4 regions of the Streptomyces sp. NPDC018045 genome follow, and region 1 is predicted to be linked to each of the others. Evidence: riboswitches for the same ligand, from Rfam matches in the RefSeq annotation. Region 1 holds a riboswitch; each other region holds the start of a gene.
The links. A riboswitch is a leader RNA that binds a small molecule or an ion and turns the genes downstream of it on or off. The one in region 1 is predicted to bind cobalamin.

Region 1 (7,355 bases):
CCGCGGGCCACGATCACACGCATGATCTCGTTCGTCCCTTCCAGGATCTGGTGCACCCGAAGATCGCGGACGATCTTCTCCATGCCGTACTCACTCAGGTAGCCATAGCCGCCGTGCAGTTGCAGCGCACGGTCGGCCACGGAGTAGCCCGTGTCGGTGGCGAACCGTTTGGCCATCGCGCACAACTGCGGCGCCTGCGGATCGGCCCGGTCCAGAGCCTCGGCCGCCTGGCGCACCAGCGCGCGGGCGGCGGCCAGCTCCGTCGCCATGTCGGCGAGCCGGAACTGGAGCGCCTGCGCGTCCAGCAGCCGCCCCCCGAACGCCTCCCGGTCCGCCAGGTACGCCTGCGCCGCGTGCAGGGCGCTCTGCCCGCCGCCGAGGGAGCAGGCGGCGATGCCGAGCCGGCCGCCGTTGAGGCCGCTCATCGCGATGCGGAAGCCGTCGCCCTCGGCGCCGAGCCGCCGGTCCGCGGGGACGCGGACCTCGTCCAGGATCACCTGCCGGGTGGGCTGCGCGTTCCAGCCCATCTTCTTCTCGTTGGCGCCGAACGACAGGCCCGGGTCGTCCCGCTCGACGACGAACGCCGAGATGCCGCCCGGCCCTTCCTCGCCGGTACGGGCCATCACCACGTACACCTGCGCGGCCCCCGCACCGGAGATGAACTGTTTCACGCCGGTGAGCACATAGGCGTCGCCGTCCCGCACCGCCCGCGTGCGCAGCGCGGCCGCGTCGGACCCGGCGCCCGGCTCGGTCAGGCAGTAGCTGCCCAGATCCGCCATCGCGCACAGGCCGGGAAGCCAGCGGGCGCGCTGGGCGTCGTCGCCGTACCGGTCGATCATCCAGGCGACCATGTTGTGGATGGAGAGGTAGCCCGCGATGGACGGGCAGGCGGTGGCCAGCACTTCGAGGACCAGCACACCGTCCGCGCGGCCGAGCGCGGAGCCGCCGTGCTCCTCCCGTACGTAGATCCCGCCGAGCCCGAGTCCGGCGGCCTTGCGCAGCACGTCCACGGGGAAGTGCTTGTCCTGGTCCCAGGCCACGGCGTGCGGCGCGATGTGCTCCTGTGCGAAATCCAGTGTCGTCTCGGCGATGGCGAGCTGATCCGCGGTGAGCGAGGTCAGCGAGGCGGCCGTGGTGGCGGTGGTCATGACGCTCATCGTCCTCAGCCCATCGTCGGGATCGTGAAGCTCGCGCCCTCCTTGACCCCGGAGGGCCAGCGCGAGGTGACGGTCTTGGTACGGGTGTAGAAGCGGACCGCGTCCGGGCCGTGCTGGTTCAGGTCGCCGAAGCCGGACCGCTTCCAGCCGCCGAAGGTGTGGTACGCGACCGGTACCGGGATCGGCACGTTCACGCCGACCATGCCGGTGTTCACCCGGCGGCTGAAGTCCCGCGCGGTGTCCCCGTCGCGGGTGAAGACGGCCACGCCGTTGCCGTACGGGTGCTCCGTGGGCAGCCGCAGCGCCTCCTCGTAGTCCGCCGCCCGCACCACCGACAGGACCGGGCCGAAGATCTCCTCCTGATAGATCCGCATGTCCGGGGTGACCCGGTCGAACAGCGACGCGCCCGCGAAGAAGCCGTCCTCGTGGCCCGGCAGGCTGAAGCCCCGGCCGTCCACGACGAGTTCCGCGCCCTCCGTGACCCCGAGGTCGACATAGGCCCGGACCCGGTCCAGCGCGTCACGGCTGACCAGCGGTCCGAAGTCCGCGTGCGGGTCGTCGGAGCGGCCGATGCGCAGCGTGCCGATCCGCTCCTTGAGCCGGGCCACCAGCGCGTCGGCGGTCTCCTCGCCCACCGGTACGGCGACCGAGACCGCCATGCACCGCTCGCCCGCCGATCCGTACCCGGCACCGACCAGCGCGTCCACCGCCTGGTCGAGGTCGGCGTCCGGCATCACGATCAGGTGGTTCTTGGCCCCGCCGAAGCACTGGGCGCGCTTGCCGTGCGCGGCCGCCGTCGCGTAGATGTGTGCCGCGACGGGCGTGGAGCCCACAAAGCCGAGCGCCTCGACGCGCGGGTCCTCCAGCAGCGTGTCCACCGACTCCTTGCCGCCGTGGACGACGTTGAGGACGCCCGGCGGCAGCCCCGCCTCCAGGAACAGCTCGGCGAGCCGCGACGGCACGGACGGCGCCCGCTCGGACGGCTTCAGCACGAACGCGTTGCCACAGGCGATGGCCGGCGCGAGCTTCCACAGGGGAATCATCGCCGGGAAGTTGAACGGGGTGATGCCGGCCACCACGCCGATGGGACGGCGCAGCGAGTGCACATCGATGCCGGTCCCGGCGTTGTCGGTGAACTCGCCCTTGAGCAGGTGCGGAATCCCGGCGGCGAACTCCACCACCTCCAGGCCGCGCTGGAGGTCGCCGTGCGCGTCCGCGACCGTCTTGCCGTGCTCGCTCGACAGCAGCCGCGCCAGCGCGTCCCGCTCGCCCTCGACCAGGTGCAGGAACCTGAGCAGCACCCGCGCGCGCCGCTGCGGATTCCACTCGCCCCACTCCGGCTGGGCGGCCTCGGCGTCGGCGACGGCGGCCGTCGTCTCGGCCCGGTCCGCGAGCGGGACGCGGGCCTGCACCGTGCCGGTGTTCGGGTCGTACACATCGCCGTACGCACCCGATGTTCCCGGTGTGTGCTTGCCGCCGATGAAATGGGTCAGTTCTCGGACCATGGGGGGCCTGCTCTCGTCAGGTGAGATCCGGGGATGGCACGGCCGGGCCCACGGGCGGCGCGGATGACGCGCGGACCGTGGCGGGGCCGTGGGACGCGAAAGGCGCGAAACCGTCAGCGCGCGGGCGGTGCCGCGGGCCGGACCGGATCACCTGGGCTGTGGGTACGCACCGGTGCCATGCGTGTCTGCTCCATCCTCGTGGACAACACGGAACAACACCCGCGGCCGGTATCCTGGCTTCCGGATCATCGCGCGCCGCCCGCCTTCCCGACTCACCTGCGTCAGTGGCGTGTTGCTCGGCGTCGCACTTCCCGGTCACAGTGGCGGGACCACGCCGGACTCACACCGGCTTCCCTGCACCGCGGGCCTTCGCCACGAACATATAGTTGGACGTCCTAGTAAGTCCAGGGGTGCTGGAGATCTTGCGGGTGGCGGGGCTGCCGGGGCGCGGGGCGGGGCGGGGGCAGGGGCGCCACCCGTACGGCGGGGACGGGCCTCGTGCGGGCAGGCCCCGACGGCCCTTCCGGCCGGCCCCGATGATCCGCAGACCGCGCTGGAGGATCTCCAGCGGCCGCACGGTGGCCGGCGCCTTGCTGTGCGTCCCGAGCGCTTCGGCGGTCTCTCACCCATATTGCGCGCCGTTCCGGTCACCCCGGTCGTCAGGCCGCCGCAGGACCCAGTGGCTTTCCCGGAAGGCGTCGCCGAGGACTCCCGCCGTCTCCCCCAGCCGGGCGCAGGCGGCGGGGGACTGCTGCCGGGCGATCGCGCCGAACATGTCGAAGAGCACCGCGGTCATGACATCACCTCGAAGAAAGCCGCTACGTTCCGGGCCCGTACTCACAAAATGCGCGTTTGAGTGCACACTCGGCATGGGGCATGGGTGTATCTCACCCGCCGGCGCCCTGACAGGGCGCGGAGCCCAACGGAGGGGCGGGGAGGAAGTCGCAGCGGGCGTGTTGATGTGCTACATCAGCGACATGAATGTCTCCGAACGCCACCGGTTCATCCTGGCCCTGCTGGCCGAGCGCAACCGGGTCTCCGTGGCCGAACTCGCCCGCTCCACCGAGACGTCGGAGATGACCATCCGCCGGGACCTGGAACTCCTGGAGTCCCGGGGCGCCCTGCGCCGGGTGCACGGCGGCGCGGTGACCGCCCTGCTCAGCGGGGTCGAGCCACCGTACGCGGTGCGGTCCATGGTGGGCGGCGAGACCAAGGCGAAGCTGGCCGACGTGGTCGTGCGGATGCTCAACGACGGGGAGACCGTCGCGCTGGACACCGGCACCACGGCGGTGGCCGTCGCCCACGCCATGGCGGGCCGCCGGCTGACCGTCACCCCGCTGTCCCTGCACGCGACCATGCCGCTCGCCGAACACGAGGGCATCCGCCTGCTGCTCCCCGGCGGCCAGGTCCGGCCGGGGGAGCTGTCCTTCTACGGGGAGGCGGCGCTGCGCACCTTCGAGGACCTGCGCTACGACACCTTCATCCTGGGCTCCTGCGGGGTGGACGCGGCCAGTGGGGCCACCGCCTACAGCCTGGACGACGTGCACGTGAAGCGGGTCGCCGCGCGGGCGGCGCGGCGCATCATCCTGGTGGCCACCGCGGAGAAGCTGGGACGGGTGGCGCTCGGCCGGATCTGCTCGGTCGAACAGCTCGACGTGGTGGTGACCGACGCGGCGCAGGGCACGCCGGTGGTCGAGGAGATGCGCGCGGCGGGCGTGAACATCGTGCACGTGTGACCCTGCGGGCCGCGGGTGCTCGCTCCCCAACCACGTTCCACAGGCGCGCAGTTGCGTATCGGCCGCGGTGCGCGGCTGCCGTCCGGACACCTCTGTCGCCAGCCCGCCCCGGAAGGTGCCGGAAGCCCTTCCAAGCCTTACGCACACATCTTTTGTGCGTTATGGTCAGCCGCGATGAGTGAATCGACTGCCTCCATCACCGGGTCGCCGCCGTCGCGGCGCTTGCGTACGGCGCGCGCCTGCACCTTCGTGGCTTTCGCGCTCAACGGTTTCGTCATGGGGATGTGGATCGTGCACATCCCCGCGATCGAGCACCGGGTCGGCATCAGCCATGCCGTCCTGGGCTGGCTGCTGCTCTTCCTGGGCGCCGGCGCCTTCGCGGGCATGCAGCTCTGCGGGGCGTCGGCCGACCGGTTCGGCAGTCGCGCCATCGTGCTGGCCGGCGGCGCCCTGTGCAGTGCCACGGTCTTCCTGCCCGGCGTGGCCGACTCGCCGTGGACCCTGGCGGCGGCCCTCCTGGCCCTCGGCTTCGGCAACGGCTGCCTGGACGTCAGCATGAACACCCAGGCTGTTCAGGTCGAGCGCGGTTACGGCCGCCCCGTGATGTCGGCCTTTCACGCGGTGTTCTCGGTCGGCGGCGTCATCGCCGCGCTGATCGGCGCCCGCACCCTGAGCTGGGGCTGGCGGCCCTCCCTCACCCTCGCTGCCGTGGCGGTGGCCGGCGTACTGATCACCCTCGCGCTGGTGCCCGGCCTGCTGCCCCCGGAGCGCTCCGCCCCGGCCCCGGCCGGCCCGGAGGCGGCGGAGCGCGCCGCCCCGGCCCCCGAGCGCCGTACGCCGTCGCAGGTCTGGGCGCTGGGCGTGCTCGCCTTCATGCTCATGCTGTGCGAGGGCGTCGCGAACGACTGGAGTGTGCTGCATCTCAAGGACGTGCTCGACGCCCCCGCCGCGACCGCGGCCCTGGCGTACGGCGGGTTCTCCACCGCCATGACCGTGGGCCGGTTCGTCACCGACCGGGTGGTGGCCCGCTTCGGCCGGGTCTTCGTGGTGCGCTACGGAGCCGGCCTCGCGGCCGTCGGTCTGGCGCTCGCGTCCCTCTCTCCCTGGGTTCCGTTCGCGCTTGTCGGCTGGACCCTTTTCGGTATCGGACTGTCCGGGTGCATTCCGCAGTTCTTCACCGCGGCGGGCAATGTCGACCCGGCGTCGTCCGGGGCGAACGTCTCCCGCGTGGCGGGCATGGGATATGTGGGAATGCTGGCGGGCCCCGCCGTCATCGGGCCGCTCACCCGTCTCGTACCCCTGAACGTCGCCTTTTTCCTGCCCGTCGCCTTCTGCGTGGCCGCGGTGTGTTCCGCCGGACTGCTGCGTCCGGCCCGCACGGTGACCAGCGCTCCCGAACCGGTGTCGGCCGAGGCGTGAACCGCGTCCGTACGGTGGCCGACGGCACCCACAGCCTCGCCGACTACCTGGACAAGAGACGCGTCCACCCCCGCGCGCAGGCCGCCACCAAGGACGAACTCCTCGCATACCTGGCCGGCGGCCTGGACACCGCGGGTGCCCTCTGGGACGTCCGCGCCTTCGTCTGCGCGGTACGCCTGCGCATGACGCAGGGCACCAACGGTTTCCACGGCATCGCCCTGCTGACCGCCCGCAGCCGGGCGGTCAGCGGCCCGGCGGCCGCCTTCGCGCGGGTGCCGGCGGAGCTCGACTGGCGCGGGGCCGACGGCCGCCCGGTCCGCGACGTGTTCCTCCTCGCGGCGCCACACAAGCTCCGGGACACCGGCTGCGTACACGCGTACTCGGTCCTCGCCCGGCACACCGCGCACCCGGGCTTCCGCCGGATGCTGACGGAGGCCCGCACCACCGACGACCTGTACGACCTCTTCCGGCTCATCCGCTGAGACCGTCCTTCGGCCGGGAATGACCGGTGTCAGGAAACGCGGGGAGGCGGACGGCGGATTTCCCCGGCCAATCCCGCGGCCGGAGGCGGTGGAGAAGGGAAGCAGCGCCGTTACTGCGACAGGGCGTAGGCCAGGAAACACATGACGACGACGGACAGGACGGCGGACACCTGGTAGCGCGCCGGGTACGCGTACTTCTCCCGCTTCACGCCCCGGCCGATCTCCTCGGCGTACCGGTACATGAGTTTCCGCGACGGGAACAGCCCGATCGTGATCCCGAACCATGCGAAGGAGTACAGCACCAGCATGTGCCGCGGGGTCCAGTGCTGGTACTGGAGCTGCCCGACCAGGACCATGCCGAGGCAGCAGGCGAGCGAGATGACCGGAAAGACGATTTTCCCCTTGCGCCCGGGAATCCACTTGGCCATGGCGAAACAGAAGACGAAAGTCGCCGTGGCCGCCATCAGTAACAGCCAACCGAGCGGGAGCGATACGAGCATGAAGTGGTCCTTTCGGCGCGCGGGATGACGTGAGGGCCGGCGACACACGCGTCACCGGCCCTTGCGCCTTGCCGTGCGAAAACCCCGGTCAGATCCCCAGCGACCCCAGGAGGCCGGTGACCGGCGACACGAGGTCGTGTCCGAACTCCGTAATCTTCGTCACGACCCTACCGCCGCCGAGGGAGCCGATCCACCTGGACTGCCCGAAGGTGATCAGGCCGAGCGCCGCGCTTCCGGCGGACGCCATGAATTCATTGCTCCCGAAGCCGTGCTCGATCCCCGTGAACACCGAACTCAGCCCGCCGAGCGCCACGGAGGTGACGCCGAGCCCGAACGCGATGGGTTCGAGGATGGGCGCGGCGGGCGGGAAGATCAGACCGGCCAGGCCGAGACCGGCCGACAGGAACCCGGTGCCGATACTGGCCCAGTTGGTGGCGTTGGCCCACCACCCGGCATCCCGCCACCACGGTGTGTCACCGCCCCCGACCTGGTCGTTGTCGGCCGAGTCGACCGGGTTGTGGCCGCTCTCCCTGGCCTTCCGCGCCGCCTCGGCCGC
Region 2 (7,355 bases), on a different contig from region 1:
TGGCCCGTGACCACGATCGCCTGTCCGGCCCGCAGCGGCTGCCCTTCCCTCCGTCCGGCCCGCAGCAGCCGCCCCGCCATCCGCCCGGCCCGCAGCGGCCGCACCACCGACCGCGCGGCCGTCGGCGCACGCTGACCGCCACGGCCCTCGCGCTGGCCACGCTCACCGGCACCCACGCACGCCTCCACCGCCCTGCCCGCGGTGCCCGCCGCCGGGGCCGCCGCCAAGCCGGCCGGGCACGACGTCTCCTCGCACCAGGGGAACGTCGACTGGAAGGCCGTACGGGCCGAGGGCGGCCGCTTCGTGTACGTGAAGGCCACCGAGTCGACCTGGTACCGCAACCCGTACTTCCCGCGGCAGTACCGGGGCGCGCGCAAGGCGGGCCTGCTGCACGGCGCCTACCACTTCGGCGTGCCGAACGCGTCCTCCGGCCGCGCGCAGGCCCGGCGCTTCCTGCGGCACGGCGGCGGCTGGAAGGCGGACGACTGGACGCTGCCGCCGGCGCTCGACATCGAGCGCCATCCGTACGACCGGGAGCACCCCTGCCACGGGATGAGCGGCACCGCGCTGGTCCGGTGGATGCGCGGGTTCAGCGCCGAGGTGCTGCGCCGGACGGGGCGGCGGCCGGTGATCTACACGACGGCCCGGTGGTGGAACGGCTGCCCCGACGGCAGCCGGGCGTTCGCCGCCACCCATCCGCTGTGGCTGGCCCGCCGGCACGGCAATCCGGGCGAGCTGCCCGCCGGCTGGGCGTATCCGAGCATCTGGCAGCACGCCGGGGCCGGCGCGCTGCCCGGCGACCAGGACCGGTGGAACGGCACGGCCGCGGGGTTACGGCGCTTCGCGCGCGGCTGACGCGGCGGCGGCCCGGGGCGGCGCCGCGCTGGTGCCGAGGGGGCGGACGGGGTTCCCGCGCCGGTACGCGTGGGGCCCGGGTGGCGGCACGGGCGCCTCCGCGCCACCCCTGCGGGGGCGTCACTGCGGCGCCCGCCCCAGTTCACCTTCCGTTCACCCGTCGTCCGTACGGTCCCGAGCGTTACTGACCATCGAACTGATTGCCTGGGTGAATGGAACACATCACGCTTCTCATCGGGATCGTGATCGTCACGGCCTTGGTGTTCGACTTTACGAACGGCTTCCACGACACGGCCAACGCCATGGCCACCACCATTTCCACCGGGGCACTGGCGCCCAAGGCGGCGGTGGCGATGTCGGCGGTCCTCAACCTGCTCGGCGCGTTCTTGTCCGTGGAGGTCGCCAAGACCATCTCCGGCGGGATCATCGACGAGGCCGCCGGCATCAGACCAGAGGTGATCTTCGCCGGGCTGGTCGGCGCCATCATCTGGAACCTGGTCACCTGGCTGGCCGGACTCCCCTCCAGCTCCTCGCACGCCCTCTTCGGCGGTCTGATCGGCGCGACCCTGGTGTCCGTCGGCACGAGCGGCGTGCACGGCGGCGCCGTGGTCATGAAGGTCCTCGTCCCGGCGGTCGCCGCCCCGATCGTGGCCGGTCTGGCCTCGATGGCCGCGACCCGGCTGACCTACCGGCTGGCCCGCGGCCGCGCCGAGGAGGACACCGCCAAGGGCTACCGCGCCGGGCAGATCGCCTCGGCCGCGCTGGTCTCCCTCGCCCACGGCACCAACGACGCCCAGAAGACGATGGGCGTGATCACCCTCGCGCTGATCACCGGCGGCGTCGTCGCCCCGCACGCCGACCCGCCGCTGTGGGTCATCGCCTCGGCCGGCCTGGCCATCGCGCTCGGCACGTACCTGGGCGGCTGGCGGATCATCCGCACGATGGGCAAGGGCATCACCGACATCCAGCCGCCGCAGGGCTTCGCCGCCCAGACCGGTGCCGCGGCCACCATCCTGGCCTCCTCCCACCTCGGCTTCGCGCTCTCCACCACCCAGGTCTGCTCCGGCTCGGTCATGGGCTCGGGGCTGGGCCGCAAGGGCGGCGTGGTGCGCTGGTCCACGGCGGGCCGGATGGCCGCCGCCTGGGTCCTGACGCTGCCGGCCGCCGGGCTGGTCGCGGCGGGCGCCGCGCTCCTGGCGGACCAGGGCGACTGGGGCATCGCGACCGTCGCCGTCCTGGCGCTCGCCGTCTGCGGCGTGATCTGGGCGCTCTCCCGGCGCAAGCCGGTGGACCACAGCAACGTCAACGAGGGCCCGGCAGCGGAGCCCGCGGGCGTCGTCACCACCGCCCTGCAGGCCGTCTCGCCGCCGCCCGCCGGTCCGGTCGTGACCGGGCCCGCCACGGCCGTCACCACGATCCCGGCGCCCGCGATGGCCGAGGCGCCGCTCGCGGACCCGGTCGGCGCCGACCCGGTGATCGCCGATCCGGTCACCGTCCACCCGCACGAGACGCGTGCCCAGCGCCGCGCCAAGGCCGGCTCGGCCGCCGGCTGACCAGGCCGCCCGGCTCCCGCCGCTTCCACGGCCTCCCCCGCTTCCACGAAGGAACGAGAACGCAATGAACATCGACTGGGCAGCGCTCGGCCAGGTCTTCGGCGTCACGCTGTTCGTGACGGTCGGGATCGTGGGCCTGTTCACCCTCGGCATCGTCGGCACGTCGCGCAAACCGCGGCAGGAGGGCACGCCGGTGACCGCCGACGGGCCCGACGCCCCCGGCGGCGCGGCGCGGACCGGTGCGTACGTCTGCTTCGCGCTGTGCGCGGCGGCCGTGGCGTACGGGATCTACCTGATCGTCGCGACCTGAGAGCCGGCCACGGCACGGCCCCCGGGGCGTCCGGTGACCGCGGTACCCGCCGCGTCCACCGGGCGCCCCGTCGCCGTGTCCGGGCACCGCGCCGTCTGTGTCCTTGCCCACAGGCCCTGCCACGGCTCCGCCCCCAGGTCAAGCGTGAGTTGACGGGCTTCGCGGAGCGTGGTGGACTGCCGGAGCCATTCGGCGACAGATGAGGAAGTCCGGTGAGAATCCGGCGCGGTCCCGCCACTGTCACCGGGGAGCGCCCCTCCACCAAGGGCCACGGTCCGCGTCCCGCGACGCAGGTTCCCGTACGGACTGGAAGGCCGGGGGAAGTGCCGATCCGGGGAGCCAGGAGACTCTCGTCGCCGTACCCGTCGAACCAGGGCGCGGACCCTGAGTGAGGACCTACCGCCATGCCCGGCCGCAGTTCGAGAGCCCCTGGACGTACGCCCGTACTGCCCCTCCGAGGCGCGACGGCGGTCTGATCCGATGCGTGCCGAACACGCCGGCTACGCGTGCGGCGCGGCCCTCGGTTTCCTCGGCGACCTGGCCGTGGGCGACCCCCGGCGCGGCCACCCCGTGGCCGCCTTCGGGCGGGCCGCGGCCGCCGTGGAACGCCGTCTGTGGCGCGACCACCGCGGGCCCGGCGCCCTGCACACCGCGCTGCTCGCGGGCGGTACCGCCGCCGGTGCGGCGCTGCTGGAGCGCGCCGTGCGCCGCTCCCCCGCCGCCTTCCCGGCCTCCGTCGCGCTGACCGCCGCCGCCACCTGGGCGGTGCTGGGCGGCACCTCGCTGGGCCGCGAGGCGCGGGCCGTCGGCGGTGCGCTCGCGGCGGGCGACCTGGACGTGGCGCGCGAGCGGCTGCCGCACCTGTGCGGGCGCGACCCGCAGGCCCTGGACGGGCAGCAGATGGCGCGCGCGGTGGTCGAGTCCGTCGCCGAGAACACCTCGGACGCGGTGGTCGGCGCCCTGGTGTGGGGCGCGGCCGCCGGTGTGCCGGGGCTGCTGGCCTTCCGCGCGGTCAACACGCTGGACGCGATGGTGGGGCACAGGTCGCCGCGCTACCGCCGCTTCGGCTGGGCCGCGGCGCGGCTCGACGACGTGGCCGGCTTTCCCGGCTCCCGGCTGTCCGCCGCGCTGGCGGTGCTGGCGGGGCCGGACCGGCGGGGCGCGTGGCGCGCCTGGCGGCAGGACGGCCCGTCCCACCCGAGCCCCAACGCAGGCCCGGTGGAGGCGGCGTTCGCCGGGGCGCTGGGCGTACGGCTGGGCGGCACGCTGGCGTACGGCGGCCGGGTCGAGCACCGCCCGGTGCTCAACGGCGGCACCGGGCGCCCCGTCGCGGTCCCGGACATCGAACGGGCCGTGCGGCTGTCGCGCCGGGTCAGCGCGCTGGCGCTGACGGCCACGGTCGCGGGCCGGCTCGCGGCCGGGGCGGTACGGCGGGCCCGTACGGCCGGGAGGGCCAAGTGAGCAGCAGTGCGGACGGCGAGGAGTGCCACGTGAACGGACCGGGTCAAGCACCGCTCGGCGGGGGGCTGCTGGTGGCGGGCACCACGTCCGACGCGGGCAAGAGCGTGGTGACGGCGGGCATCTGCCGCTGGCTGGCCCGCAAGGGCGTGAAGGTGGCGCCCTTCAAGGCGCAGAACATGTCGCTGAACTCGTTCGTGACGCGCGAGGGCGCGGAGATCGGGCGGGCGCAGGCCATGCAGGCCGCCGCGGCGCGCGTCGAGCCGAGCGCCCTGATGAACCCGGTGCTGCTGAAGCCGGGCGGTGACCGCAGCAGCCAGGTCGTGCTGATGGGCAAGCCGGTGGGCGAGCTGAGCGCGCGCGGCTACCACGCGGGGCGTCAGGAACAGTTGCTCGGTACGGTCACGGACTGCCTCCAGGAACTGCGGCGTACGCATGACGCGGTGATCTGCGAGGGCGCGGGCAGCCCGGCGGAGATCAACCTGCGGCGCAGCGACATCGTGAACATGGGCATCGCTCGGGCCGCGCGGATACCGGCCGTGGTGGTCGGCGACATCGACCGGGGCGGGGTGTTCGCCTCGTTCTTCGGCACCACGGCGCTGCTGTCCCCGGAGGACCAGGCGCTGGTCGCGGGCTATCTCGTCAACAAGTTCCGGGGCGATGTGACGCTGCTGGAGCCGGGCCTGGACATGCTGAAGGAGCTGACCGGGCGGCCGACGCTCGGGGTGCTGCCGTTCGCGCACGGCCTGGGCATCGACGAGGAGGACGGCCTGAGGGTGTCGCTGCGCGGCGCGGTCCGCGAGAGCGTCGTCGCGCCGCCGCACGGCGCCGACGTGCTGCGGGTCGCGGTGGCCGCCGTACCGTTGATGTCGAACTTCACGGACGTGGACGCGCTCGCCGCCGAACCGGGTGTCGTGGTGCGCTTCGTGGACCGCGCCGAGGAACTGGCCGACGCCGACCTCGTCGTGCTGCCCGGCACCCGCGGCACCGTCCGGGCGATCCGGTGGCTGCGCGAGCGCGGCATCGCGGACGCGGTGCGGCGGCGCGCGGCGGAAGGCCGTCCGGTGCTCGGCATCTGCGGCGGCTTCCAGATGCTGGGCGAACGCATCGAGGACGAGGTCGAGTCGAAGGCCGGGACGGTGGACGGGCTGGGCCTGCTGCCCGTACGCGTGCGGTTCGCGGCCGACAAGACCCTGGCCCGGCCGTCCGGCGAGGCGCTGGGCGAGCCGGTCGAGGGATACGAGATCCACCACGGCGTGGCCGAGGTCTCCGGCGGCGAGCCCTTCCTGGACGGCTGCCGGTCCGGGGCGGTCTGGGGCACCCACTGGCACGGCTCCCTGGAGAGCGACGGCTTCCGGCGGGCGTTCCTGCGTCGGGTCGCCGCCGACGCGGGCCGGGCGTTCGTCCCCGCGCCGGACACCAGCTTCGCCGCGCTGCGCGAGGAGCAGCTCGACCGGCTCGGCGACCTGATCGAGGAGCACGCGGACATGGAGGCGCTGCTGCGGCTCATCGAGGACGGGGTGCCGACGGGGCTGCCGTTCGTGCCGCCGGGGGCGCCGCCGATACCGCAGCCGTCGTTCCGCGCTCCGGCGGCAGCCGACGCGGCCACCGCCCCACCCGCACACCGCACGTCCCTCGAAGGGGGTACTCCCTGATGGCATCGGTCCCTTATCCGTTCACCGCGGTCGTCGGCATGTCCGACATGCGGCTGAGCCTGCTGCTCAACGCCATCTCGCCGGCCATCGGCGGGGTGCTGGTCCGCGGCGAGAAGGGCACCGCGAAGTCGACGATCGTACGGGGCCTGACGGCGCTGATGCCGGACGTCCCCGTGGTCACCGGCTGCCGCTTCTCCTGCGACCCCGCCGCGCCGGACCCGGCGTGCCCGGACGGCCCGCACGAGGCGGTCGGCGCGGAGGAGCGCCCGGCCCGCATGGTCGAGCTCCCCGTCGGCGCCTCCGAGGACCGCCTCGTCGGGGCGCTGGACATCGAGCGGGCCCTGTCGGAGGGCGTGAAGGCGTTCGAGCCGGGCCTGCTGGCGGACGCGCACCGCGGCATCCTGTACGTCGACGAGGTCAACCTCCTCCACGACCACCTCGTCGACCTGCTGCTCGACGCCGCCGCCATGGGCGCCTCCTACGTGGAGCGCGAGGGCGTCTCCGTACGGCACGCGGCGCGCTTCCTGCTCGTCGGCACCATGAACCCCGAAGAGGGCGAGCTGCGGCCGCAGTTGCTGGACCGCTTCGGGCTGACCGTGGAGGTCGCCGCGTCCCGCGAGCCGGACCAGCGGGTGGAGGTCGTGCGGCGCCGGCTGGGGTATGACGCGGACCCGGCGGGTTTCGCGGCGCGCTGGGCCGCCGAGGAGAACGACCTGCGGGAGCGGATCGCCGCCGCGCGGGCGCTGCTGCCGGATGTGGTCCTCGGCGACGCGGTGCTGCGGCAGATCGCCGCCGTGTGCGCCGCGTTCGAGGTGGACGGCATGCGCGCGGACATCGTGATGGCGCGTACCGCCTGCGCGCTGGCCGCCTGGGCGGGCCGTACGGACGTCCGCGAGGAGGACGTACGGCAGGCCGCCCTGCTGGCCCTCCCCCACCGGCGCCGCCGCAATCCGTTCGACGCCCCCGGCCTGGACGAGGACAAACTCGACCAGGTGCTGGAGGAGTTCGGCGCGGACGAGGACGACGATCCGGAACCCGACCCGGACCCCGACGGCGGCCCGGAGGACGGCCCCGACGGGCCGGGTGGCGGGCAGCCGCCGCAGGACGGCGACGGCGGTACGGACGGGCCGCCGGGCGAGGACGCCCAGGCACCGCACGACCAGCCGCAACTGCCCGAGCAGGCGCCGGCTCCGGAGGCGGACCCGGCACCCGCCGACCCGAAGGCGCAGTCCCAGGGCGCGGCGGAGGAAGCCCCCGGTGGCGGCGGCGAGAAGGCCGCCGTCGGGGCGGGTGAGCCGTTCCGTACGCGGCGGCTGGACGTGCCGGGGCTCGGCGAGGGTGCGGACGGCCGGCGTTCACGGGCCCGTACGGCGCACGGCCGGACCACCGGCGCCCGGCGCCCGCAGGGCACCCTGACCAAGCTGCACCTGGCCGCGACCGTGCAGGCCGCGGCGCCGCACCAGGTGGCGCGCGGGCGCCGCGGCCGGGGGCTGGTCGTGCGCCGGGACGACCTGCGCGAGGCGG
Region 3 (7,355 bases), on a different contig from region 1:
TCCTTGACGAAGATGTCCGACTGCCCGTTGGTGTCGCCGGGCACCAGGTTGGTCGCGGCGGAGTCGAAGGTGACGTACCGGCCGTCGGCGCTGAGCGCCGAGCCGGACGAGCCGCCGTTGCCCTGGGTGCCGTCGGCGGCGACGCTGGCCCGCTCGGTGCCGGGCGGCGGCGCGGACCGGGCGCCGGCCGTCGTGGCGGGCAGCAGCGCGGCGAGCGCGCACACGCCCGTCACTGCGGTGAGTCTTCGTGCGGTGGTGCGGGTGGGCCTCATGGTCGGTTCCCCTCCTGGTCGGTGCGTTGGGTGCGGCCCGTGCCCGCGCGCCGGTGTCGCGGCACGCGGGCGCGTCGGCGGGCCGGTACGTCAGTGCCGGAGCCGGCGGACGAAGACGTCGCCCGTCCCGTTCGTGTCCCCGGGCACCAGCCCGGCGTCGCGTGAGTCGAACGCGGCCAGCCGCCCGGTGGCGTCGGGTGCCGCGGTGTTCGTCCAGGACGCCGACTGGCCGCCGCCCGCACCGACGTTGATCCGCTCGACGCGCCCGGTCCGCAGGTCGCGGACGAAGCCGTCGACCTGGCCGTTGGTGTCGCCGGGCACCAGGTTGGTGGCGGCGGAGGTGAAGAAGAGCCGCCGGTTGTCCGCGCTGAGCCGCCCGTCGGAGGACCAGCCGTTGCCCTGGGAGCCGTCGTGCGCGCGGGACAGCAGCCGGGTGGTGCCCTGCTCCAGGTCGCGGGCGAAGAGGTCGTACGTGCCGTTGGTGTCGTCCGGCACCACGTCCGCGGCCAGGGCGGAGAAGACCGCGTACCGGCCGTCGGGGCTGAGCCCCGGGGACGGCGACACGCCGACGACGGCGTCCGTGGTGCTCAGGCTCGCCGGCCGGGTCCGTCCGGTGTCCAGGTCGTGGACGTACATGGGGTCCTGCGGCGGCGGCCGGCGGAAGCCGGGCCCGGCGGGGGTGAGGTTCCGCGCCTTCGAGGTGAACGCGATCCGGCGGCCGTCGGCGCTGATCGACGGGAAGGCGGACGCGGCGTCGGCCTGGGTGCCGTCACTCGCCGCGCTCACCCGTCGTACCGTTCCCGCCCGCACATCGTGAACGAAGATGTCCAGGCTCTCGTTGGTGTCGCCGGGCACCAGGTCCGGGCGGTGAGAGCCGAAGGCGAGCCGGTGGCCGCTGCCGCTGAGGGCGAAGTTCTGCACCCCGTACCCGTACGGGGACTTCCCGGCGCCCGCGGTGGGGCTGGTGGTGCGCCCGGTGCGGCGGTCGTGGACGAAGACGTCGCCCTCGTCGTTGGTGTCGCCGCTGACCAGGTTCGCCGCGCTGGAGTAGAAGGCGACGTACCGGCCGTCGGCGCTGATCTCGGGCGAGCCGGACAGGCCGTCGCCGAGCGTGCCGTCGCTGCCGACGCTGACCAGGTCGACCTTTCCCGTCCGTAAATCCTTGACGTAGACGTCCTGGTGGCCGTTGGTGTCCGTGGGCCCCAGATTGGTGGCTTCCGAGGTGAATGCCACGAACCGCCCGTTCGCGCTGAGCTTCGGATCCCCGGAAAAACCGTTTCCTTGCGTTCCGTCCGCGGCCACGCTGACCCGCTCGGTGACCCCGGCCGCAGGCGAAGCGGCCGCCCCGGACGCGGGCAGCACCCCCGCCACGGCACACGCTCCCGCCACCAGACCCACGACGCGCACGGCGCCACGCGCCCCACCCGTTCTTCGCATGTTTCCCCCCTCACACAAGGCCCCCACCCGCCCCGCCGGCCGACGGAGCAGACAAGGAGCCAATACGCTTCAGGGGGCCCGGTCAACGCATCAGGGACGTTCCGCGCCACCAATACGCCCCCTGCATCAGCCGCTGTCCAGGCCGTTCGGAACGGCCGGGCAACGGCTTCGGAACCCCCCGGGAACGGCCTCGCAGCCGCCTCGTGACACCCTCTCGGAGGTCCCGGCCCACCCCCGGAGCGCGCCCCGAACGGCCGCCGAATACCACGGCTTCGGACAACCCCGCGCCAACGCGACACAAGATATGGGGGTGGGTGCACGAGGCAGCACAAGATGTATGCTCGTGCTCGCTGTCGTCGCAGGGGAATCCGGTGCGAATCCGGAACTGTCCCGCAACGGTGTACGAAGTGCGTAAACCGCACCCGTGAGTCCGAAGACCTGCCCACAGCACGTCCACGCCGGAACCGGCGCGGACGTCGATACGTCCGGGTCTCGCGGGTTGGACCGGTGGACGCTGCGCGGTGTGCCCGCGCGCCCCTTGCCGTGCCGGGGGCGCCGCACGCCCGCACGCGCCGCCGTGCCCTCCCCGGACCCTCGCCGAGTGAGGGAGAGCAGCACGTGACCATCGCGCCAACGGAGCCCGCAGCAGCCGAGCAGGTCGCGCAGCCCGCGAAGGACACGCAGCCCCGGCAGGGCACCGGCGGCCGGGCCGAGGACGGCCCCGGCGCCGCCCTGCTGCGCACGCTGACCGACCTCACCGCCGACCTGCCCGCCACCGACCCGGGCAAGATCGCCGCCGCCGCGCTGCGCGGCCGCCACCCCGGCTCCGACGAGGCCGAGCTGCGCTCGCTGGCCATGGAGGCCGCGGCCGGCCTGATCGGCGACGAGCCGCAGTACTCCAAGCTCGCCGCCCGCCTGCTGACCCGCGCCATCGCCGAGGAGGCGGCCGCGGAGGGGGCGACCGCCTTCTCGGCCTCCGTCGCCGTCGGCCACCGCGAGGGCCTGATCGCCGACAGCACGGCGGAGTTCGTACGGACCCACGCGGCCCGCCTGGACGAGTTGGTGGAGCGCGCCCTGGCGGACGGCGCGGACGACCGGTTCGGCTACTTCGGCCTGCGCACCCTGCACTCCCGCTACCTGCTGCGCCACCCGATCTCCCGCCAGGTGATCGAGACCCCGCAGCACTTCCTGCTGCGGGTGGCCTGTGGCCTGGCCGAGGACCACAGCGAGCGGGCCCTGGCCGACGTCGCCGAGCTGTACCGGCTGACCAGCACACTGTCGTACCTGCCCTCCTCGCCGACGCTGTTCAACTCCGGCACCCGGCACCCGCAGATGTCCTCCTGCTACCTGCTGGACTCCCCGCTGGACGAGCTGGACTCGATCTACGACCGCTACCACCAGGTGGCGCGGCTGTCGAAGCACGCCGGCGGCATCGGCCTGTCGTACTCCCGGGTCCGCGCCCGCGGCTCGCTGATCCGCGGCACCAACGGCCATTCCAACGGCATCGTGCCGTTCCTGCGCACCCTGGACGCCTCGGTCGCGGCCGTGAACCAGGGCGGCCGGCGCAAGGGCGCCGCCTGCGTCTACCTGGAGACCTGGCACGCGGACCTGGAGGAGTTCCTGGAGCTGCGCGACAACACGGGCGAGGAGGCCCGGCGCACCCACAACCTGAACATCGCGCACTGGATCCCCGACGAGTTCATGCGCCGCGTGGAGGCCGACGCCGACTGGTCGCTGTTCTCCCCCAGCGACGCGCCCGAACTGGTGGACCTGTACGGCGACGAGTTCGACGCCGCGTACCGCAAGGCCGAGGCCGAGGGCCGCGCCGTCAAGCAGGTCCCGGCCCGCGTCCTGTACTCGCGGATGATGCGCACCCTCGCGCAGACCGGCAACGGCTGGATGACCTTCAAGGACGCCGCCAACCGCACCGCGAACCAGACCGCCGAGCCCGGCAAGGTCGTGCACTCCTCGAACCTGTGCACCGAGATCCTGGAGGTCACTGACGACGGCGAGACCGCCGTCTGCAACCTCGGCTCGGTCAACCTCGCCGCCCACCTGGGTGACGACGGTGAGATGGACTGGGAGCGGCTGGACGCCACGGTCCGCACCGCCGTGACCTTCCTGGACCGCGTGGTGGACATCAACTTCTACCCGACCGAGCAGGCCGGCGCCTCCAACTCCCGCTGGCGCCCGGTGGGCCTGGGCCTGATGGGCCTCCAGGACGTCTTCTTCCGGCTGCGGCTGGGCTTCGACTCGCCCGAGGCGCGGGAGCTGTCCACCCGCATCTCCGAGCGGATCATGCTCGCGGCGTACGAGGCGTCCGCCGACCTCGCCGAGCGGCACGGCCCGCACCCGGCCTGGTCCGCGACCCGTACGGCCCGCGGCGTGCTGCACCCCGACCACTACCCGAACGCCGAGCCGCGCTGGGCGGACCGGTGGGCGGCGCTGCGCGCCCGTATCGCGGCGACCGGGATGCGCAACTCGCTGCTGCTGGCCATCGCGCCGACCGCCACCATCGCCTCCATCGCGGGCGTGTACGAGTGCATCGAGCCGCAGGTCTCGAACCTGTTCAAGCGCGAGACGCTGTCGGGCGAATTCCTCCAGGTCAACGCGTACCTGATCGAGGAGCTGAAGGCGCTGGGCCTGTGGGACGCGCGCACTCGTGACGCGCTGCGCGAGGCCAACGGCTCGGTGCAGGAGCTGGACTGGATTCCCGCCGGCATCCGCGAGCTGTACCGCACGGCCTGGGAGATCCCGCAGCGCGCGCTGATCGACATGGCGGCGGACCGTACGCCCTACCTCGACCAGAGCCAGTCGCTGAACCTGTTCATGGCCTCCCCGACCATCGGCAAGCTCAGCTCGATGTACGCGTACGCCTGGAAGCGCGGCATCAAGACCACGTACTACCTCCGCTCGCGTCCGGCGACCCGTATCGCCCAGTCCGCGCGCGGCACCGGCGGGGGCGCGCAGCCCGCTCCCGTCCCCGCTCAGGCGGCCGATCCCGAGGCCGTCGCCTGCTCCCTGGAAAACCCCGAGTCCTGCGAGGCATGCCAGTAACCATGACTACCGCACCCGAGAAGAACGACACCCCCGAGACGTCCGCGGCCGCCTCGCACACCGCCACCACCGGCAGCAAGAACCTCCTCGACCCGGGCTTCGAGCTGACCCTGCGCCCGATGCGCTACCCGGACTTCTACGACCGCTACCGGGACGCGATCAAGAACACCTGGACCGTGGAGGAGGTCGACCTCCACTCCGACGTGGCCGACCTCGCCAAGCTGTCGCCCGGCGAGCAGCACATGATCGGCCGGCTCGTCGCGTTCTTCGCGACCGGCGACTCGATCGTGGCGAACAACCTGGTCCTGACGCTCTACAAGCACATCAACTCCCCCGAGGCGCGGCTCTACCTGAGCCGGCAGCTCTTCGAGGAGGCCGTGCACGTCCAGTTCTATCTGACGCTGCTGGACACCTACCTGCCCGATCCGGACGACCGCGCGGCCGCGTTCGCCGCGGTGGAGAACATCCCCTCCATCCGCGAGAAGGCCGAGTTCTGCTTCAAGTGGATGGACTCGGTCGAGTCCATCGACCGGCTGGAGTCGAAGGCCGACCGCCGCCGCTTCCTGCTGAACCTGATCTGCTTCGCGGCCTGCATCGAGGGCCTCTTCTTCTACGGCGCCTTCGCGTACGTGTACTGGTTCCGCTCGCGCGGCCTGCTGCACGGCCTGGCGACCGGCACCAACTGGGTCTTCCGCGACGAGACCATGCACATGAACTTCGCGTTCTCGGTCGTGGACACGGTGCGCGAGGAGGAGCCGGACCTCTTCGACGACGAGCTGGAGCGCCAGGTCGTCGACATGCTCAAGGAGGCCGTCGAGGCCGAGCTGCAGTTCGGCCGCGACCTGTGCGGCGACGGCCTGCCGGGCATGAACACCGAGTCGATGCGCGAGTACCTCCAGTGCGTCGCCGACCAGCGCCTCCAGCGCCTCGGCTTCGCGCCGGTGTACGGCTCGGAGAACCCGTTCTCCTTCATGGAGCTGCAGAACGTCCAGGAGCTGACCAACTTCTTCGAGCGGCGCGCCTCGGCCTACCAGGTCGCCGTCGAGGGCTCGGTCTCCTTCGACGACGAGTTCTGACCGGACCGGAGGGGGCCGGCCCGCACGGACCGGCCCCCTCCGCTTCTTTGTGTCCGACGAATCCGGACCGCATTTGATGAGTCGATGACAACGTGCGGGCAACGGCAACCCTGCCCCGGCCCGCCCGCTCTCCCCTTGCATGAAGGGCAGCGAGCAACCGAGGAAACGGTTCATCGACTATCCCCGCCGAGGCCGTGGCGGCCGGCGCCGCTGGCTGCCGTCCTGGAGACAGCAGCTCGGCGCCGCCGCCGTCGGCACGGCCGGGCTCGCCGGTCTCTTCGCCTTCGTGTACGCACAGGTCGACATCCCGGACGAGAACGCCGCCGCACGCCGGGAAGCCACCGTCTACTACTGGGCGGACGGCAGCCAGATGGTGAGCGAGGGCGCCGTCAACCGGCAGAACGTCACCCTCGCCCAGGTGCCCGACTCCGTCGAACACGCCGTCATCGCCGCCGAGAACGCAAGTTTCTACTCCGATTCCGGCGTCTCGCTCTCCGGTATCGCCCGCGCCGGATGGAACATGGTCAAGGGCCAGGAGGCCCAGGGCGGTTCCACCATCACCCAGCAGTTCGTGAAGAACACCTATCTCTCGCAGGACCAGACGCTCAAGCGCAAGGTGAAGGAATTCTTCATCGCGCTGAAGCTGGATCACCGCAAGTCCAAGACGGACATCCTTCAGGGCTATCTCAACACCAGCTATTTCGGGCGGCATTCCTTCGGCATCCAGGCCGCCGCGAACGCGTACTACGGCGTGCCGGCCAAGAGCCTCGACCCCAGCCAGGGCGCGGCGCTGGCCGCGCTGCTCAAAGGCGCCGAGCAGTACGATCCGGCACTGAGCGACGCCCACCACCGCCGTGCGGTGGAGCGCTGGAAGTGGATTCTGGACCGTGAGGTGGAAACCGGCCTGATGAGCCGGGAAGAACGGGCCCGCTACACGACGTTCCCGGAGCCTCGCCAACCCGTCACCCCGACCAGCCAGAAAGGCCAGACCGGCTATCTCGTCGACGCCGCGAAGAAATACCTCCGCAGCCGTACGGACCTGACCGACCGCGATCTGGCCCGCGGCGGCTATCGCATCCACACCACCTTCGAGAAGGACAAGGTGGCGCGGCTGACGAAAGCGGTGGAGGACGAGCGGCGCCGCGGCATCGATCCGAAGAAGCGCGCCGCCGACACGTACGTGGAATGCGGTGCCGCGTCCGTGCGGGCCCGGGACGGCGCGGTCGTCGCGCTCTACGGCGGCCCGGACGCGACGAAGCACTTCGTGAACAACGCCGACACCGCGGGCGTGCCGGCCGGCTCGGCCTTCAAACCGTTCGTGGTGGCCGCCGCCCTCCGCGAGGAGAGCGCCACGCCCTCGGAGGACGCCGCCGCTCCGTCCCCGGCGCCGGCGGACGCCGCGCTGCCCGCGCTGTACGAGGGCCTGGTGACCTCCGCCCACCCGCCGTTCGTCGGCGCGGGCCGGCGCCTGGGCCTGGCGAGGATCCGGGACCTGGCCGTCGCGGCGGGCCTG
Region 4 (7,355 bases), on a different contig from region 1:
GTAGCCCGCCCCCGACGACTCCAGCAGCCCGCCGTCGGGCAGGGCCTTGCGCAGCCGGTACACCAGCGCGTGCAGTGAGTTGAGCGCGTGCGCGGGAGGGTGCTCGCCCCACAGGCCGTCGATGAGCGCCGCGGGTGACACCATGTCGCCCGCCGCCAGCGCCAGTCGGCTCAGCAGCATGCGCGGCCGCGCGCCCCCGATGCCGACCGGTGTCCCGTCCCCGTCGAAGACCCGCACCGGCCCGAGTACCGCTATCCGCATTCCCACCCGGCCCAGTATCCCGGACTCGTGGGCACACGGTCCGCTGCGCCTGCCCTCCACCGGTGGCCTCCGGACCGGTGGAGGCGCCGTGGTCACGCCGGTGGCCGGTTCGGACGGCCCTTCGACCGGCTGCCTGTACGGCGGTCCGTCAACCGCCGCACACCCCGTCGCACTTCTGCTGCCACAGCCATCCGCAGCCGGACGCCTGCTCGGTGCAGGGGACGGAGTTGCCGCAGGAACTACATCCGCTGGCTCCCTTGTGGCAGTCGCAGTTCATCGGCAGGCGGGGGCCGGCGGAGGTGGAGGCGGCGGGTGAGTCGGCCGGGCCGAGGACCCCGAGCGCGGCGAACGAGACGCCGGGGCCGAGCACCGCCACCGACTCGTCCCGCAGCCGGGCGACGTCCGCCGCGGGCCACGCGCCGGTTCCGGCGAAGAGGGCGGGTATCGCCGCGGCGACCTTCTCCAGCATCGCCGACCGGGGTCCGGACAGTTCGGGGTGCGCCGCCCGGTAGCGCTGTACGTGCTCCAGCCACAGGCCGGCCTTCGCCCGGTCCGGGAGGCGCGCGTACACGGCCCGGCGCCGCGGCATCGGCAGCGCGGTCACCTCGCGGTAGCCGGTGGGGAGCCGTTCGAGCCCGGCGGCCCACTCCTCGGCGCCGGCGGCCGTCATCCGACGGCCGGGCGAGGCCATGGCCGGCGCGGCGAGCCCACCGGAGACGAGGAACGCGCCCAGCGCCAGGCCCGGCACGGCCTTGAGGAGTCTGCGCCGGTCGCCGTGCACGAGTGCGTCGGTGCGGTTCAGGGCCCGGGCCACCCGCAGCGAGCCGACCGGCCCCAGAAGGCGGCACAGGCGCACCGACAGGGCCGGGCCCGTCCAGGCCCGTACCCGGTCGCCGTCCACGGCCAGCAGCGTCGGCGCGAACGGCGGGTCGTCGCCCAGTGCCCGCCGCCGCAGGGCACGGACGGGTTCCTCCCCGAGTCCCACCATCGTCAGCCGGTGGTGGGCCAGGCCGCCGATTCTCGCGGCCGCATCGCCGCACACGCCGCAGCCCGCGTCGAACGCCAATAACCACTCCGTCATGGCCACTCCCCTGCTCGCACCGGTACTGCCGCCCCATGCATACCCGGCTTCACGGCACAACAGGCCCGTCAGAAGGCGTAGTTCACCGATGGGGCACGGTGTCACGCGGGCTCACGAGCATCTGGATGTCATCGGCCGCCCACAGCACGAACCGTTCGATCGGCGTCACCCGGTGTCCGGGCGCGGGCCGGAAGCGGAAGCGTTTGAGCAGGACGGCGAGGACCAGTTCGGCCTCCACCATGGCGAGTTGGGCGCCCTCGCAGCTTCGCGGCCCGATGCCGAACGGGATGTAGGCCAGCCGCGGCCGCTCGGCCACTTCCCGCGGGGCGAACCTTTCGGGTACGAACTTCTCGGGCTCGGGCCAGTAATCGGGGTTCATGTGGACGGCCCAGAACGGGTAGAAGATCGTCGTCCCGGCGGGGATCTCGTGGTCGCCCAGGACGAGGGGCCCGGTCGTCTCCCGCGCGCCGTAGGGGCCGGGCGGGTAGAGCCGCATCGCCTCTTTCAGGACCATGTCCAGGTAGGTGAGGCGCCGCAGATCGGCGTACTCGGGCACCGTGCGGTCGCCGAGGACCCGGTCCAGTTCGGCGGCGACACGTTCGGCCGCCTCGGGGTGGCGTCCCAGGAGGTGCAGGGTCCAGGAGACGGCCACACCGGTGGTGTGGTGGGCGGCCAGCAGCGTCACCATGACGGTGTCGCGGATCCGCGCCGGGCGCTCACCGGCCTCGACGAGCGCCCCGATCAGATCACTGCGGTCCGTGCGGCCGCCGGAGCGGTGCGCCGCGACCGCCCGGTCCACCGTCTTCCGCAGGTGGGCGAGGGCCCGGGCCGCCCGCTCGGCCCGTTCCTCCGGCGTGCCCGGGACCGGCACCTGGTACAGCCGCCCCAGGTACTCGGTGAGCACCTCCTCGAAGGCCGCGACGACGCCGTCCGGGTCCGCGGCCTCACCGTCCAGCGCATAAGCACAGATCATCCGCAGCGACAGCGCGGTGAGGTCCTTCTGCAGTGCGACGGGCCCGCGGCCCGCCCGCTCGTCCCAGCGGTCCGCGAGGCCGGTCGCCAGCGCGGTGAACCGTGCGCAGTGACGTTCGTGGGACGGGCGCCCGGCCAGCACCGACAGCAGGACGCGTCGCCAGGGCGTGTGCTCCTCGGCCGGCAGCACCTGGAGGTTGCCGGCCTCGCACAGCGGGTCCAGGAACGCGAACAGCCGCTCCGGCCGTTTGTCGATGTGGGCCGTGGCCTCCAGCAGTACGGGGTCGGCGACCGACACGGCCGTCTCCGCGCCCGGAAGCTGGAACCGCACGACGGGCCCGTACTCCGCGTGCAGCCGTAGCTGGTAGGTGTGCAGTCCGCCCGCCGCCGCGACCGCTCCCACGCCGCCGTCCGGCCGGGGCTCGGGACCAGGGATACGCATGGCCAACGCCTCCTGTTCGGCAGCCCGTTGCGCCGTGCGGAGGACCCGCACGGCGGGGGTGCGGCCTCCATCATCATCCGTCCCGGGTTCGCGTGGCAGGAAGGCGGTCAGGACGGTCAGGTGGCCGCAGGGCCGGTCCCGGCCGCCGCCGAACGTCCGGGAAGGAGCCCGATGACGGCCCTGGGCCCGCCTCTCCTCGTCCCGGGGCTCCCACGCGGCACCTCCAGCCGGGGCCGCCGGCTCGAACCGTTCCCCGGGCACGGCGAATGAATCTGCCGCGGGACCGTGCCGACCCGAGCCGAGGTGACATGTTTGAGCCGGGTCACAGGTGGTGTGCTGCACGGCAGGGCCCCAGGTGACAGGCGTCCGCGGGCGGCGATCCCGTACTGCACACATCGCGCGCCCTGTCAGCGGTGCCGATCGAGACAACCACGCAGGTCTCCCTGTTGCGGTGGCCGAAGCGCCTCTACGCTGATGTGCGCAGTCGGTTCGCGCCACCGTGGCGCGTCGTAAGAGGGAAACCCGGTGGGAATCCGGGACTGTCCCGCAGCGGTGAGTGGGAGCGAAGGCCGCCAACAGCACCGGACCCGGCCGAAGGGTGCGGGAGGCGGCGGCCGGAAGGTGTCGCCGGAAGGCCCGGCCGACGTGCCCACGAGTCCGGATACCTGCCGACCGCGCGCGTGCGGGCACGGACGCACGCGCTGTCCACGGTGACCTCGAGGGCTGGGTCGGCGGTGCGGGCGGAGCGGCGCGCGTACGGCGCGCCCGTCCTCTTCACTCACCGGTCATTCCCCGGACCGGGTGCGGCGAGAGAGGGCGTGTTCGTGACCGAGGCATACCTCCGGGGCGGCCGACGGCCTGCCCAGGCACGGCCGTGGTGCGGTGACCGATGCTGACCGCGTCCGGTGGCGCATCGGCGGGGTGCGTCTCCGGCGTCTGCCAGGGGACGCTGGGCGAGCTCTACCAAGGCCCGTCGCACTCCGGTGGGGACGGTGACCGGGACATCGCGATCGTGTCGTTCCCCGTCGACCGCCACTCCTGGGTGTACTTCACGCCGGGCGCCGCCCCCGGGAACGCACCGCCGCTCGGTGAGAAGGCGGCGACGGCCGCGCGGCTCTTCCTGGAGCACTCCGGCCTGACGCTGCCGCCCGGCCGCTGGAGCACCCACTCGGACCTGCGCGTCGGTGTGGGCATGGCCAGTTCGACGGCCGACATCGTGGCGACGCTGCGCTGTCTGTTCCGGGTCTTCTCCCTGCCGTACGACACGGGGGCCGTCCTCCGCGTCCTGTCGGCGATAGAGCGGGCCGACAGTGTGTTCCTCGACGAGTTCGCGCTCTACCTGAGCGGCCGGCACCGCGTCGTACGGCGGCTGGGCACCGGCATCGGCTTCCACACCGCCTTCGTCATGGAGCCGGGCACGGTGGACACCGCCGCGGTCACCCCGCTCCTGCGGCGGCACTACCGGCGCTGCGCCACCGAGTACGAGAAGTGTCTGACCGACCTCCTCAAGGGCTTCGCCTCGGGGGACCCGGCCGCCGTGGCCCGGGCCGCGACCTTCAGCGGAGCGCTGTCCCAGGAGGTGCTGCCCAAGCACAGCTTCGACGCCGTACTGGCCCACCGCGAGGAGTTCGGGGCGGACGGCCTCTTCGTCGCCCACACCGGCTCCCTCATCGGCTACCTCTTCAGCCGCCGTCCGGCGCCGGCCCTGAAGGGCGAGCTGTCCGCCTTCTTCCGGTCGCTCGGCCACCAGTGCTCATTCGCCCAAGGAGGCTACGCGTGACGCACCCCCACATAGCCGATGCCCTGAAGATCCCCGACCTCGTCCGGCTGTCGGACGGCATGGTGCTGCTGCGGTTCGAGTCGATGAAGATCTACTCGGCGCTGGCGGCCGTCCGGCACCTGCTCGACCGGGGCACCATCCGCCCCGGGCAGACCCTGATCGACAGTTCCAGCGGCATCTACGCCTACGCCCTGGCGCTGGCCTGCCACCGCTACGGCCTGCGGTGCCACATCGTGGCCTCGACCACCGTCGACGCCACGACGCTCGCCCAGCTCGAAATCCTCGGCGCGACGGTCGAACAGGTCAGACCGTCCCGGAATCTCAAGCTCGACCAGGAACTGCGGGTCCGGCGGGTACGGGAGATCCTCGCCGAGCGGCCCGGCGTCCACTGGATGCGCCAGTACCACGACGACATCCACTACCTGGGCTACGGGGAGGTCGCGGACCTGGTGGCCACGGCGCTGCCGGACCGGGCGCTGACCGTCGTCGGCGGGGTCGGGTCGGGGGCCTCGACCGGTGGCCTGGTGGCGCATCTGCGGCGCCGTGATCCCGACGTCCGGCTGGTCGGGGTGCAGCCGTTCGGCAGCGTCACCTTCGGGAGCCAGGACCACCACGACCCGGAGGCGATCATCGCCGGTATCGGTTCCTCGATCCCGTTCGACAACGTCCGCCACCAGTTGTACGACGCCGTGCACTGGATGGACTTCACCCACGCCATGTCCGGCGCCGTCGCCCTGCTGCGCGAGCACGCCGTCTTCGCCGGGCTGTCCACCGGCGCCGCGTACCTGACCGCCGCGTACGAGACCCGCCGCCACCCCGACCGGCTCCATCTGGTGATCGGAGCCGACACCGGCCACCGCTACGTGGAACGGGTCTACGCCCGCCACCGGGAGGCCGCGGACCTGACCGCGCTGAAGCCGACCGAGGTCGGCGGTCCCGAGGAGATGTCCATGCCCTGGTCGACGATGGCGTGGAACCGCGCCCCCTGGCCGTTGCCCCGTAAGGAGACCCGCGCATGACCGTGGTCTGCCTGGAATCGCTCACCTTCGGGCTGGGCCGCCTGGCGCGCGCCGCCGGGCGGCTCGGCGAGCCGCTGCGGCTGCTGACCCGCGACCCCGCGTACTACGCGCACGAGCTGGAGAGGCTGCCCGCGGACGCCGTCGAGGTGGTGGAGACCGACACCTTCGACACGGAGCTGGTGGCAGAGCTGCTCGGCCGGACCCCGGACCTGCGGGGCCTGATCAGCTCCACCGACACCTGGATGCTGGTCGGCGCCGCACTCACCGCCCGCTTCGGCCTCCCCGGCCTCGACCCGTCCGTACTGCGGCTGGCCCGGGACAAGGCCGCCGTACGGGACCGGCTGTTCGCGGCCGGCCTGACCCGGTCCCGCGCGGCCGAGGCGGACAGCGGCGACCCGGCGACGGCCGAGCTGCTGGTGAAGGCCGTGGGCCTGCCGGCGATCCTCAAGGACACCGCGGGCACCGGAAGTCAGAACGTCTGGCTGGTACGGGACGAGCGCGAGCTGGACGCGGCGCTGGCCGAGGCCGCCGGGCGGGAGCTGAAGGGCCGCCTCTTCGCCGAGCCGTACTTCTCCGGCCCCGTGTACAGCGCGGAGACGCTGACCTGGGCGGGACGGACCCGACTGCTGGGTGTCTCCAGCCGGCTGATGTCGCCCGAGCCGCACTTCCGGGAGGAGATCACCGCGTTCCCCGTCGCCTTCCCGGAACCGCGCCGGGCCGCTCTGGAGCGGTGGCTGGACGAGGTGCTCGCCGCGATCGGCTACACCGACCGGTTCGCCCATGTGGAGTTCGCCCTGACCACGGCCGGTCCGGAAGTGGTGGAGATCAATCCGCGGATCGGCGGCGCGCTCGTCGGTGAGGGGCTGTGCCGGGCCCTCGGCGTCAACGTGTACGAGGCGATGGTCGAGGCGGCGCTGGGAGTCCGCCCCGGGCTCATGGACGCGGCGCTGCCCGGCGGCCCCGCCTCGGCCTTCGTCCTCGGCTACCCGCAGCAGCCGGGGGTGTTCACCGGCGTCGCCGGACTCGGCCGGCTGCCGGACATGCCGGGCTCCCCCGCCTGGTACCCGGTCAAGCGGGTCGGCGATCGCGTCGAGCACCTGGGGGACAGCCGCGGCTACGCGGGGATCGTCTACGCGGAGGCGGAGACCGCCGAACTGGCCACCCACTGCGCCGTCGCGGCCGCCAACGCCGTACGCGTCCTGACGGAACCGTTCTCTGCGGCGGACGGAGCGGACGGGACGGACGCGTTGGGCGGGACGGACGAGGCGGGTGCGGCGGGTGGGGCGGACGCGGCGGCCCCTGCGGGTACGGCGGTCACAGCGGCGCACCGGGCCTCCGGTGGCTGAACGCGACGGCGGCGGCCGCGGGTTGCGCGCCACACTGTCCACCCTGACCGGGCCGCTGCGCTTCCTGCTGCTCAGCTCCTTCCTGATTCCGCTCGGCAGCTTCATGGTCCTGCCGTTCATGTCGGTCTTCCTGCACGAGCGGCTGGGGATGGGGCTCGGGGCGGTCGGTGTGGTGCTGGCCGCCGCGTCCCTCGTGCAGTTCTCGGGCGGGGTCCTCGGAGGGGCGCTCGCCGACCGGGTGGGGCTGCGGCGCACGATGGTCTGGGCGCTGGTGGTGCGCACGGCGGGCTTCGCGGCGTTCCTGGCGGCGCTGCGCTGGCCCCCGATGGCGGTGGGGGCGCTGATCCTGACCTGCTGTGGCGCCGCGCTGTACCTGCCGGCCAACAAGGCGTACCTGGTGCACGGTGTGGCCGAGGAGCGCAGGCCGGGGTTCCTTTCCGCGGGCAACGCGGCG

Region 2: linked by a shared signal. The riboswitch ahead of ACH4EB_RS32085 (cobalamin biosynthesis protein) and the one ahead of ACH4EB_RS04400 (CoA-acylating methylmalonate-semialdehyde dehydrogenase) in region 1 are both predicted to bind cobalamin.
Region 3: linked by a shared signal. The riboswitch ahead of ACH4EB_RS25510 (ribonucleoside-diphosphate reductase subunit alpha) and the one ahead of ACH4EB_RS04400 (CoA-acylating methylmalonate-semialdehyde dehydrogenase) in region 1 are both predicted to bind cobalamin.
Region 4: linked by a shared signal. The riboswitch ahead of ACH4EB_RS33765 (hypothetical protein) and the one ahead of ACH4EB_RS04400 (CoA-acylating methylmalonate-semialdehyde dehydrogenase) in region 1 are both predicted to bind cobalamin.

The regions. Positions count from the first base shown of each region.
Region 1 covers NZ_JBIRFL010000002.1:71,386-78,740, forward strand. The annotation lists gene ACH4EB_RS04395 (acyl-CoA dehydrogenase family protein) at 1-1,157, opposite strand, end outside; gene ACH4EB_RS04400 (CoA-acylating methylmalonate-semialdehyde dehydrogenase) at 1,163-2,662, opposite strand; cobalamin riboswitch at 2,868-3,054, opposite strand; gene ACH4EB_RS04405 (hypothetical protein) at 3,285-3,458, opposite strand; gene ACH4EB_RS04410 (DeoR/GlpR family DNA-binding transcription regulator) at 3,640-4,398, shown strand; gene ACH4EB_RS04415 (MFS transporter) at 4,573-5,817, shown strand; gene ACH4EB_RS04420 (PTS sugar transporter subunit IIA) at 5,814-6,299, shown strand; gene ACH4EB_RS04425 (hypothetical protein) at 6,410-6,799, opposite strand; gene ACH4EB_RS04430 (hypothetical protein) at 6,888-7,355, opposite strand, start outside.
Region 2 covers NZ_JBIRFL010000024.1:59,636-66,990, forward strand. The annotation lists gene ACH4EB_RS32070 (GH25 family lysozyme) at 202-855, shown strand; gene ACH4EB_RS32075 (inorganic phosphate transporter) at 1,068-2,408, shown strand; gene ACH4EB_RS32080 (hypothetical protein) at 2,473-2,718, shown strand; cobalamin riboswitch at 2,918-3,068, shown strand; gene ACH4EB_RS32085 (cobalamin biosynthesis protein) at 3,199-4,179, shown strand; gene ACH4EB_RS32090 (cobyric acid synthase) at 4,209-5,831, shown strand; gene ACH4EB_RS32095 (putative cobaltochelatase) at 5,831-7,355, shown strand, end outside.
Region 3 covers NZ_JBIRFL010000013.1:34,734-42,088, reverse strand. The annotation lists gene ACH4EB_RS25520 (TolB family protein) at 1-272, opposite strand, end outside; gene ACH4EB_RS25515 (TolB family protein) at 363-1,505, opposite strand; cobalamin riboswitch at 2,030-2,170, shown strand; gene ACH4EB_RS25510 (ribonucleoside-diphosphate reductase subunit alpha) at 2,328-4,766, shown strand; gene ACH4EB_RS25505 (ribonucleotide-diphosphate reductase subunit beta) at 4,769-5,842, shown strand; gene ACH4EB_RS25500 (transglycosylase domain-containing protein) at 5,982-7,355, shown strand, end outside.
Region 4 covers NZ_JBIRFL010000029.1:19,496-26,850, forward strand. The annotation lists gene ACH4EB_RS33750 (BTAD domain-containing putative transcriptional regulator) at 1-261, opposite strand, end outside; gene ACH4EB_RS33755 (bacteriocin fulvocin C-related protein) at 410-1,342, opposite strand; gene ACH4EB_RS33760 (cytochrome P450) at 1,425-2,756, opposite strand; cobalamin riboswitch at 3,225-3,444, shown strand; gene ACH4EB_RS33765 (hypothetical protein) at 3,646-4,536, shown strand; gene ACH4EB_RS33770 (cysteine synthase family protein) at 4,533-5,555, shown strand; gene ACH4EB_RS33775 (ATP-grasp domain-containing protein) at 5,552-6,901, shown strand; gene ACH4EB_RS33780 (MFS transporter) at 6,894-7,355, shown strand, end outside.